One region of the Mesorhizobium sp. M1423 genome, then DNA from elsewhere that is predicted to be linked to it. Evidence: predicted binding sites of a transcription regulator. Region 1 holds the regulator's gene; each other region holds the start of a gene.

Region 1 (3,277 bases):
ATCGCGCCAGACCGCCTTCATGTATCTGGGTGAACTGGTAGAGTTCGACCGGACCGAGAAGATCTTCACGTCGCCCCGCGAGAAGCGCACGCAGGATTACATCACCGGCCGCTTCGGCTGAGCCGTTCCGATCACGCATATGAGGACAGGACCATGGGCGAACACACAGTCGCTTCTTTCGACGAGGATCTCGAGCAGATCAGCAAGCTGATCCGCGACATGGCCGACCTCGCCGGTTCGATGGTCGGCGGGGCGACCAAGGCCCTGTTGAATTCCGACAACGTGCTGGCGCAACGCGTCGTCTCCGACGACGCCATCATGGATGCGCGTCAACGCGAACTGGACGACCGCGCCATTACCCTGATCGCCAAGCGCCAGCCGATGGCCCACGATCTGCGCCATGTCGTCGGGGCGATCCGCATGGCCGGCGACCTCGAACGCATCGGCGACCTTGCCAAGAATATCGCCAAGCGTGTGAGCGCGGTCGGCCTCAGCGTCACGCCGCGCGACCTATCGCATTCCATCGATGCGATGGCGCAGCTGGTGCTCATCCAGGTGCAGGGCGTCATCGAGGAGTATGCTGCAGGCGATGCAGCCGCGTTGGCCAAGCTGCGCGCCGCCGACGAGCGTATCGACGTCAAATACACGTCGGTGTTCCGCGAGCTGTTGACCTACATGATGGAAGACCCGCGCAACATCACCGCTTGCACGCATCTGCTGTTCTGCGCCAAGAATCTGGAGCGGATCGGCGACCATGTCACCAACATCGCCGAAAATGCGTATTATGTGCTGACCGGCGAGCAATTGCCGGTCAATCGTCCGAAGCAAGACGAAACGACAATGTCCGCACCGGCGACATGATGGGGGTGCCCAGCCGATGATCGCACCACGCATAATGGTGGTGGAGGACGAGGAGCCGTTGGGTGTGCTGCTCCGCTACAATCTCGAATCCGAAGGCTACCAGGTCGAGGTGGTGACACGCGGCGACGAAGCCGAGATCCGTTTGCAGGAGAATGTGCCCGATCTTCTGGTGCTCGACTGGATGATACCAGCGGTTTCCGGCATCGAGCTCTGCCGCCGGTTGCGGGTGCGCCCCGAAACCGAACGGCTGCCGATCATCATGCTGACCGCGCGCGGCGAGGAGAGCGACCGGGTACGCGGTCTTTCGACCGGCGCCGACGACTATCTGGTCAAACCGTTTTCGACACCGGAATTCATGGCCAGGGTCAAGGCGCTGCTGCGCCGCGCCAAGCCGGAAGTGCTGTCCAGCGTGCTGAAGGTCGGCGACATCGTGCTCGATCGCGAATCGCACAGGGTGTATCGCAAGAAGACCGAGATCCGGCTCGGGCCGACCGAATTCCGGTTGCTCGAATTCATGATGCGGCATCCGGGCCGCGTCTTCTCGCGCAGCCAGTTACTCGATAATGTCTGGGGCGAGACGATCTATATCGACGAACGCACCGTCGACGTGCATGTCGGGCGGCTGCGCAAAGCCGTCAACAACGGCCGCATGCCTGATGTCATCCGCACCATCCGCGGTGCCGGCTACGCGATCAGGGAAGATTGACCCGCCCAGTCAGGCTACGTTCTTTCTGACGCCGGGCCTCATTTGCGCGCCCGGCGCGAAAATCTGCTGGTCGACGAAGCTTAACGCCCGCATTGCACAGCCTTCGCGGATCAGCGGCAATTCGTTCGGCTCGGTATCGAAGGAGATCGAGCCCGAATGCTGGCCGCCGGCGGTCTGGGCGATGGCCTTGCGCAAGGCCGGCTCGATCAGATCGAAGGCGGCGGCACTGGCGCCGACCATCGCAACCGGTGCCGGATCGATCAGCGCGAACAGCGAGCCGAGACCGAAACCCAGCGCTTCGCCGGCCTTGCGGTAGGCTTCGCGTTCCGGCCCGTCCTTCTCGCGCGCCCGAACCGCCAGCGCGCGCATGTCGGCGTCGCTGACGTCGGCGACCGGTTGGCTGTCTTCGCTCATCTGCGTGGCGTTGCGCCAGATGGCGTAATTGCCGGCATAGGCCTCGATGCAGCCGCGCCGCCCGCAACGGCAGAGTGCGCCGCCCGGACGATGGATCATGTGGCCAAACTCGCCGCCCGAGGAGTGTGTGCCGGTGAACAGCTCGCCCTTGAGCACCAGCCCCATGCCGATTCCGTGCGAAAGCAGGATGGCGATGAAGTCGTCGCGATAGCGATCCGGATCGCGCCAGCGCAAAGCCACCGCCATCATATTGCAGTCGTTCTCCACCGTGGCCGGGATGCCGAATTCATCTTCCAGCATGTCGGCAAAGTCGATGTCCGTCTGCGGCGTGATCGGCGACCACAGCATGGCGCGTGCAGGGGAGTCGGTAATTCCCTGAATCGCCAAGGCGATGCGGGCGACGCGGCGGACGTCAAGGTCTGGATCCTCCAGCCGGCGCCGGACGATGGCCATGCATTCGCGGATCAGTTCGTCGCGCGGCATGGTCAGCGTGTCCAGCCGGCGCTGTTCCTCGGCGACCACCTGCCCCGCATAGTCGATGATGGCGGCCGACAGGAAATTCAGCGACAACACCACGGTCAGCACCGCCGCCGCTTCCGGATTGAGGGCAAGGCCGACCTGCGGACGACCGCGTTTCAACGAAACGGGTTCGCTTGCCTTGCTCTCGGCGAGGATGCCTTCCCGTATCAGGTCGGAGGAGATCGCCGATATGGTCGAATGGCTGAGGCCGGTGGTTGCGGCGATCTCCGTACGCGATGGCTGGCCGGCCCGGCGCACGGCCGAGATCACCATCGCCCGGTTGCGCCGGCGCAAATCGTCATGGCGGATTCCGACCGACATCGTTTTGCTTTCCTCCCGGTTTGCCGCGGCCGCTCATGAACCGGAAGCCGTCGGTAATGCCGACAAATAGTGTCAGATGAGGCAAATAGTGTCAGATGCAGGTGGCGCTGTCATCGTTTATTCCGAAGCTCGAAAAAACTCGCAGCAACATCAAAATCCATCAGAATCGATGTTGACAGCAGCGGGAGATCGGGCCAGTATTTTTTCGAGGCTCGAAAAAATTAGCGCCTCTAAGCTGGCCTTTGGGGCCAATTGGTCACGCCGTACGCGGCGCAGGGAGGATATGATGAAGAAATTCACGACCGCCATTCTGGCGGGTGTCGCCATGACGCTGGCGCTTGCGTCGGTGGCGCAGGCTAAGGACAAGGTCATCGGCGTTTCCTGGTCGAACTTCCAGGAAGAGCGCTGGAAGACCGACGAAGCCGCAATGAAGGCGGCCATCGAGGCCGCAGGCGA
Region 2 (3,277 bases), on a different contig from region 1:
CATGGGCCACGAGGTTTCGGGCACCGTGATCGAGGTTGGCGAGGGCGTCGATCTCACCGTCGGCGAGCCGGTGATCGTCAATCCCTATCTCGCCTGCGGCAAATGCATCGCCTGCCGGCAAGGCAAGCCGAATTGCTGCGTCAGGATCGAGGTGCTCGGTGTCCATCGCGACGGCGCCATGTGCGAGCAGATCCTGGTGCCGGCGCAAAATCTTTATCCGGCAAACGGCCTGTCGCTGGGCGATGCGGCAGCCGTCGAATTCCTGGCGATTGGCGCCCATGCCGTGCGGCGCTCGCTGGCTGATCCAGGTGCGCGCACGCTGGTCATCGGCGCCGGCCCGATCGGGCTCGGCACGGCGCTGTTCGCCCGCATCGCCGGGCTCGACGTGACGCTGCTCGACATGAGTGCCGAGAGGCTGGGTTTCGCCGAAAGCGAACTCGGCTTCGCGACCCTCAACGGCTCGCAGGGCGCCGCCGCTGATCTGGTGCGGCAGGCGACCGACGGCGATGGTTTTGACGCGGTCTTCGACGCCACCGGCAACACCCAGTCGGTGCAGTCGGCCTTCGCCCATGTCGCGCATGGCGGCACGCTGGTGCTGGTCAGCGTCGTCAAGGACGACATCGCCTTTTCCGATCCCGAATTCCACAAGCGCGAGATGATGCTGATCGGCAGCCGCAACGCTCTGCGCGCCGATTTCGACCATGTCGCCGCTTCAATCCGCAACGGTGCGGTGCCGCTGGCAAAGCTAGTCACCCACCGCACCACGCTTGGCGAGACGCCGCGCGACCTCGCCCGCTGGGCACATGAGAAATCCGGGCTGATCAAGGCGGTCATCCAGGTCGGATGACACAACGATAGCCGCGTCTCAAAGCGCCGACAGTTTGAGTTCGATGCGCTCGGCCGGGAAGCGCGACTCCGAAAACTGGATCGGCTGACCGTCGGGCGTGACGTTGACGGCGACCGTCACCAGCACGATGGCGCCGGGCTGCAGGTCGAGGTCGGCAAGGTCGGCGGCATCGGCATGGCGCGCCGACAGCACGGTCGATTGCCGGAGATAGTCGTCGATGCCGAAACGTGCCAGCGATGCCGTGATCGAACCGGTTTCTGCCATGGCAGCATCGATGCCGGCAAAGCGCCTGGCATCGAACCAGCCGGCAGCGCGGGACACCGGCATTCCATCGGCTTCGCCCCGCGTTTCCAGGCGTATCACGTCGGCCCCCTGCGCAAGGCCTAAGCCCTCTGCGACACGACGGTTGGCCGGCTCGACCGATGAGGCGAGCAAGGTGATATGCCGCTCGGACGCCTGTCCTTGCAATCCCTCGGAAAAGCGGGTGCGGGCGCCGATCGGATAGGACAGCCGCTTTCGCGACAGCACGAAGGTGCCACGCCCTTGCTCCGCCTTGAGCACACCCTCCTGCACCAGGGCTGCGATAGCGCTGCGCACCGTATGGCGGTTGACGCCATAGCGTTCGGCAAGTGCCACCTCCGGCGGCAGCGCGGCATTCTCGGGAAAATCGCCGACGGCGATCGAGTGCAGGATCTGGTCGGCGATCTGCCGCCATAGCGCGACACCGCTGCGCCGCTCGATGCTGTTTGCTTGCCCGATCATTTCCCGCCCCAATCTTTGCGCCGACCTTTTGGCCCGTGTCACGTACACGTCATAGACACGCGCTAGATAATAGATATAATTTGTATAGTTGTCTATATCAATCGACAAATGCACGCAGACGAGGAGTAGCGGCCATGCGAGGACGGGAAGCGCGAGAGCAGGCCGAGCGCAAGGCCGTAATGGCGACGCTGGCGCAATCGGCCGGGGACGACATTGTCCGCCTCTGGGACGAAGCCGGCCTGCCTTGTGAAGCGGAACTTCTGCGTGGCCCCGAAACCGGCCTGGTTACCGTGCGCGGCCGCATCGGCGGCGGCGGCGCGCCGTTCAATGTCGGCGAGGCGACGGTCACCCGTGCCACGGTGCGGCTTGCGTCCGGCCATGTCGGCCACTGCTATGCGCTCGGCCGCGACAAGCAGAAGGCAAGGCTGGCAGCAATCGCCGATGCGCTGTGGCAGGACCCGGCCCACCGCAACGGGGTCGAGACCAGGCTCGTCGCGCCCTTGCAGGCGGCACTGGCCAAGGCCCGTGACCAGCGCCGCGCCGAGACGGCGGCGACCAAGGTCGATTTCTTCACAATGGTGCGCGGAGAAGACTGATGGACCTCGCCACTCAATCGATCGAAGGCGGCTTCGCCGATCCGGTATTCAACGCGCAGACCGTATTCCGCGCTGTGATGGACGCGATGGCGCGGCCGGGCAGCGTGCAGCCCTTGCCGGCCCTCGCCCACCCCCCCGTGCCGCTGTCGGCCACCGCCGGTGCCATTGCTCTGGCGCTGTGCGACAACGACACGCCGCTCTGGCTCGACCCGGCTTTGCAGGGGTCGGCGGCGGTGAAATCCTGGCTTGGCTTCCATACCGGCGCGCCGCTGGCCAACACCCCGGCCGACGCGCATTTCGCGCTGATTGCCACGCCGGCCGAGATGATGGCGCTCGACGGGTTTTCGCAAGGCACCCAGGATTATCCCGATCGTTCGACGACGCTGATCCTTGAGGTCGGCGATCTCGTCTCCGGCGCTCCGCTGCTGCTCGAAGGCCCGGGCATCGAGAAGACGGCGACGATCGCGCCGGCGCAAATGCCGCGTCATTTCGTCGAGCAATGGAAGCAGAACAATCAGCGCTTTCCGCGGGGTGTCGACATCATCCTCGCCACGTCCGACGCAATTGCCTGCCTGCCGCGCACGACGCGCATTAAGACGATGGAGGCGTAGGATGTATGTCGCGGTAAAAGGCGGTGAAGCAGCCATCCGCAACGCCCACAAATTGCTCGCCGACCGCCGGCGCGGCGATCGCTCGGTGCCCGCACTTCGGCTCGACCAGATCGTCGAGCAGCTGGCGCTCGGCATCGACCGGGTGATGAGCGAAGGTTCGCTCTACGACAGGGAATTGGCGGCACTCGCCATCGTCCAGGCGCGCGGCGACATGATCGAGGCGATCTTCCTGGTTCGCGCCTATCGCACGACGCTGCCGCGCTTCGGCTATACCAGGGCGATCGAAACCGGCTCGATGCTGGTCGAACGGCGCGTGTCGGCGACCTACAAGGACCTGCCCGGCGGGCAGTTGCTCGGCCCGACTTTCGACTACACCCACCGGCTGCTCGATCCCGAGCTTGCCGCCGGCGGCGAAGTCGCCGAACCGGAGCAGCGTGCAGGCGAAGCGGAGGCGATGCCGC
Region 3 (3,277 bases), on a different contig from region 1:
CGGCGTTGCCGCGTGTGACCGCATTGTCGAGCGCCTGCTGAGCGGTTTGCTGGCCGGCCAGCATCTTCTCCAACTCCTCATTCTGGATATCACGCACCTGCGGCAGATTCGGCAGGCGCACGCCCTTCGAGTTGTCGGTCGGCGCCTTGCCCGTCATCTGCAGGATGGGTGTCTCGCGGCCGGGGTTTTTGTCATAGAAGCCTGATTTCTTGGTCGCCTCATACGCGGCGAGCGTCACAGGCAGGTATCCCGACTTCTGGTGCAGATATTTCTGCACATCGGTCTTGGACAGATAGGCAAAGAAGGCGGCAACACCCTTATATTCCTCGTCCGACTTGTTGCCGAACACCCACAGGCTGGCACCGCCCGGCGTGGTGTTCTGTGGTGCGCCCTTGGCGTCGCTATCGTAAGGAAGCTGGCCGATGCCATAGTTCATGCCGGACTTGACGATATCGCCGAGGCCGCCCGACGATTCGGTGAAGATGCCGCATTCGCCAGCGAGGAATATCTGCTTGGCTTCGGAGGTGCGACCGCCATACTTGAACGTGCCGTCCTTGGCCAGGTCCGCGAGCGCCTGGAAGTGGTTGACGAAAATTGGCGCATTGATCTTGAGTTCGACATCGCCGCCGGCCAGGCCGTTCTGCTGAGTGGCCCAAGGCACGTCATTCCACGCCGCGAAATTCTCCAGATGGATCCAGGTCAGCCAGGTCGAGGTATAGCCGCAAGGGGCGGCGCCGCTCGTCTTGATCTTCCTGGCAGCTTCCCACACCTCGTTCCAGGTCTTGGGCGGGCTGTTCACGTCGAGGCCTGCCTTCTGGAAAATGTCCTTGTTGTAGTAGAGGATCGGCGACGAGGAGTTGTAAGGGAACGACAGCATGGTGCCGTCCGGCTTCGAATAATAGCCGACGATGCCGGGCAGATACTGGCTCTTGTCAAAGGTCATCCCGGCACTGGTCAGCACATCGGCCGCCGGCTTGATCGCACCCTCGGCCGCCATCATCACGCCGGTGCCGACGTCGAACACCTGGAGGATATCGGGCGCCTGGCCGGCGCGGAAAGCGGCGATGCCGGCATTCAGCGTCTCCGGATAGGTGCCCTTGAACACCGGAACGAGCTCATAGTCGCTCTGGCTGGCGTTGAAATCCTTGGAGATCTTGGCGACGACCTCGGCGTTGGCGCCGGTCATGGCGTGCCACCAGCTGATCTGCGTGACGGCGAAGGCGGAGGTGGTGGAAAGCAGGGTCAAGGTGGCGGCAACACCGGCCGCGAAGCCGAAGAACTTCATGTTTCATCTCCCGTTTGTCATTGGCGAAAGGGGCACTCTCGCAAAGCCAATATGTGGCGCTGATGACAATCGGACAACGGTTTTGTTGCGGGTCCATGAACATCGCTTCCGGCTAAAGTGCGCTCGCTACCGAAAGCGTCGCCAGGAACTACATCACCGCCTTCTCGGCGGAGCGCATCGGTTTTCCCCCGAAAAGGCCCGCCTCATGGCCCGCGGGTTAACCATTCGTTAAAATCTCCAAGAGCTAATCAGTCACACCTCCCCTGTTATTTGGCAGACCGAGTGAACCCAGGATGCTGACGGTCTATAATTGTATTGTAAGTCAGCACGACCTGAGACTGGTCGCACTTGCCGCCCTCGTCTGCGGCATTTCTTGCTTCTCTGCAGTAAATCTCCTTAAGCACGTCGGCCGATCGACCAACCGAAACCGGCTTGTCTGGCTAATGATCGCCGCAACTTCGACCGGGTTCGGCATATGGGCGACGCATTTCATCGCCATGACTGCGTTTACGCCGGGAATACCAAACGCATATAATCCGGGATTATCCGCCTTTTCGCTTGCCGCCGCCGTCATCCTGACCGCGCTTGGGATGTGGGTTGCCACCTTGCGCCGCGGCATCGACCATTTCCTCGTCGGCGGTGCCATTCTCGGTGGTGCCATCGCGACGATGCACTACATCGGCATGGCGGCGTTCGAGGTCGAGGGCCGGATCGTATGGAACCTGCTCCTTGTCGCGATATCGCTTCTGGCCGGCGGGACGCTCGCGGCAATGGCGCTCCTTGTCGTCTTGCGCCGCCCGTCCGCGCTCGCAACACTTGGTGGCGCCGCGCTTTTGACGCTGGCGATTTGCAGCTTGCATTTCATCGCGATGGGCGCGGTGTCGATCATTCCGGATTCCTCGATTGAAATATCCGAACATTCCATCGAGCCCATTTCCCAGGCCTTTGCCGCAGCGGTCGCCAGCCTGGTAATCCTTGTGCTGTCAGGCGCCGCGCTGTGGATCGACCTGCGCTTTCGCCGGCAGAGGCTCGAGGCCGATCGCATGCACGATCTCGCCAATGCCGCGGTCGAAGGGCTGATCGTTTGCGATGGCACACGCATAGTCAGCGCCAATGACAGCATGGCGAAACTGACGGGCACGGCGACAGCCACCCTGAACACGATGCAACTCGGCGAGCTGTTCGATGGACAGAGCGCAGCCGATGTATCCGGCTTCGGCGAACAGGCACAAGAAACGAAATTGAGGGGCAGCGACGGCACGAGAATTCCTGTCGAGCTGATCGCCAGGAAGATCGCCTACTGCGGCAGGCCTCATACGGTGCTTGCCGTTCGCGACATCCGTGAGCGCAAGAAGGCGGAAGAAGAGATCCTCCGTCTCGCGCATTTCGATCCACTTACCGGGCTTGCCAATCGGCGGAGCTTTTCTTCCCGGCTCGAAGCAGAAATCGCATCGATGGAGCGTGGCAGCAAGGATGGATATCTGGCGCTCCTGCTGCTTGACCTCGACCGATTCAAGCAAGTCAACGACCTCTACGGCCACAGCGCCGGTGACGCCATGCTGCAGAAGCTGGCGCACTGCATTTCTGGCATTCCGCGCCACGGACAGATGCTCGCGCGTCTCGGCGGCGACGAGTTTGCCGTCTTAGCTCCGAACCTCCCCGACCCCCTGGCCGCAGGCCGCATAGCCGAGGACTTGCTGGCGGCGATCCGCGAGGAAAACAGGGTTTCAGTCGGCTCCGGCCTTGTTTCGGCCAGCATCGGCATCGCCTTCTTTCCGCTGGATGCCGAAGATCAGGCCGGCCTGATCGGCCATGCCGACACGGCACTCCATCGCGCCAAGACCGAGGGCAGGGACACTTACCGGTTTTTCGAGGTGGCCATGGGCACCGCGGCCCGCGACAAGCGCGTGATGGAGCATGAATTGCGCCAGGCGATCGCCCGCAAGGAGTTCCACCTCGTCTACCAGCCGCAGAAGGAAATCCGCAGCGGCA

Evidence for each region. The regulator PhoB, encoded in region 1, activates phosphate uptake and scavenging genes when phosphate is short. The targets are predictions, from matches to a motif close to TGTCATNNANCTGTCAT.
Region 2: a site for PhoB is predicted at 1,646-1,662, ahead of phnF (phosphonate metabolism transcriptional regulator PhnF). Genes of this name have one in related genera too.
Region 3: a site for PhoB is predicted at 1,348-1,364, ahead of ugpB (sn-glycerol-3-phosphate ABC transporter substrate-binding protein UgpB). Genes of this name have one in related genera too.

Annotation. Positions count from the first base shown of each region.
Region 1 is NZ_JAMYKU010000001.1:458,254-461,530, forward strand. It holds gene pstB (phosphate ABC transporter ATP-binding protein PstB) at 1-121, shown strand, start outside; gene phoU (phosphate signaling complex protein PhoU) at 154-861, shown strand; gene phoB (phosphate regulon transcriptional regulator PhoB) at 878-1,567, shown strand; gene NKG95_RS02400 (ROK family protein) at 1,577-2,821, opposite strand; gene xylF (D-xylose ABC transporter substrate-binding protein) at 3,108-3,277, shown strand, end outside.
Region 2 is NZ_JAMYKU010000018.1:36,053-39,329, reverse strand. It holds gene NKG95_RS21730 (zinc-binding alcohol dehydrogenase family protein) at 1-847, shown strand, start outside; gene phnF (phosphonate metabolism transcriptional regulator PhnF) at 866-1,609, opposite strand; gene phnG (phosphonate C-P lyase system protein PhnG) at 1,744-2,205, shown strand; gene phnH (phosphonate C-P lyase system protein PhnH) at 2,205-2,816, shown strand; gene NKG95_RS21710 (carbon-phosphorus lyase complex subunit) at 2,818-3,277, shown strand, end outside.
Region 3 is NZ_JAMYKU010000013.1:105,801-109,077, reverse strand. It holds gene ugpB (sn-glycerol-3-phosphate ABC transporter substrate-binding protein UgpB) at 1-1,285, opposite strand, end outside; gene NKG95_RS17870 (bifunctional diguanylate cyclase/phosphodiesterase) at 1,579-3,277, shown strand, end outside.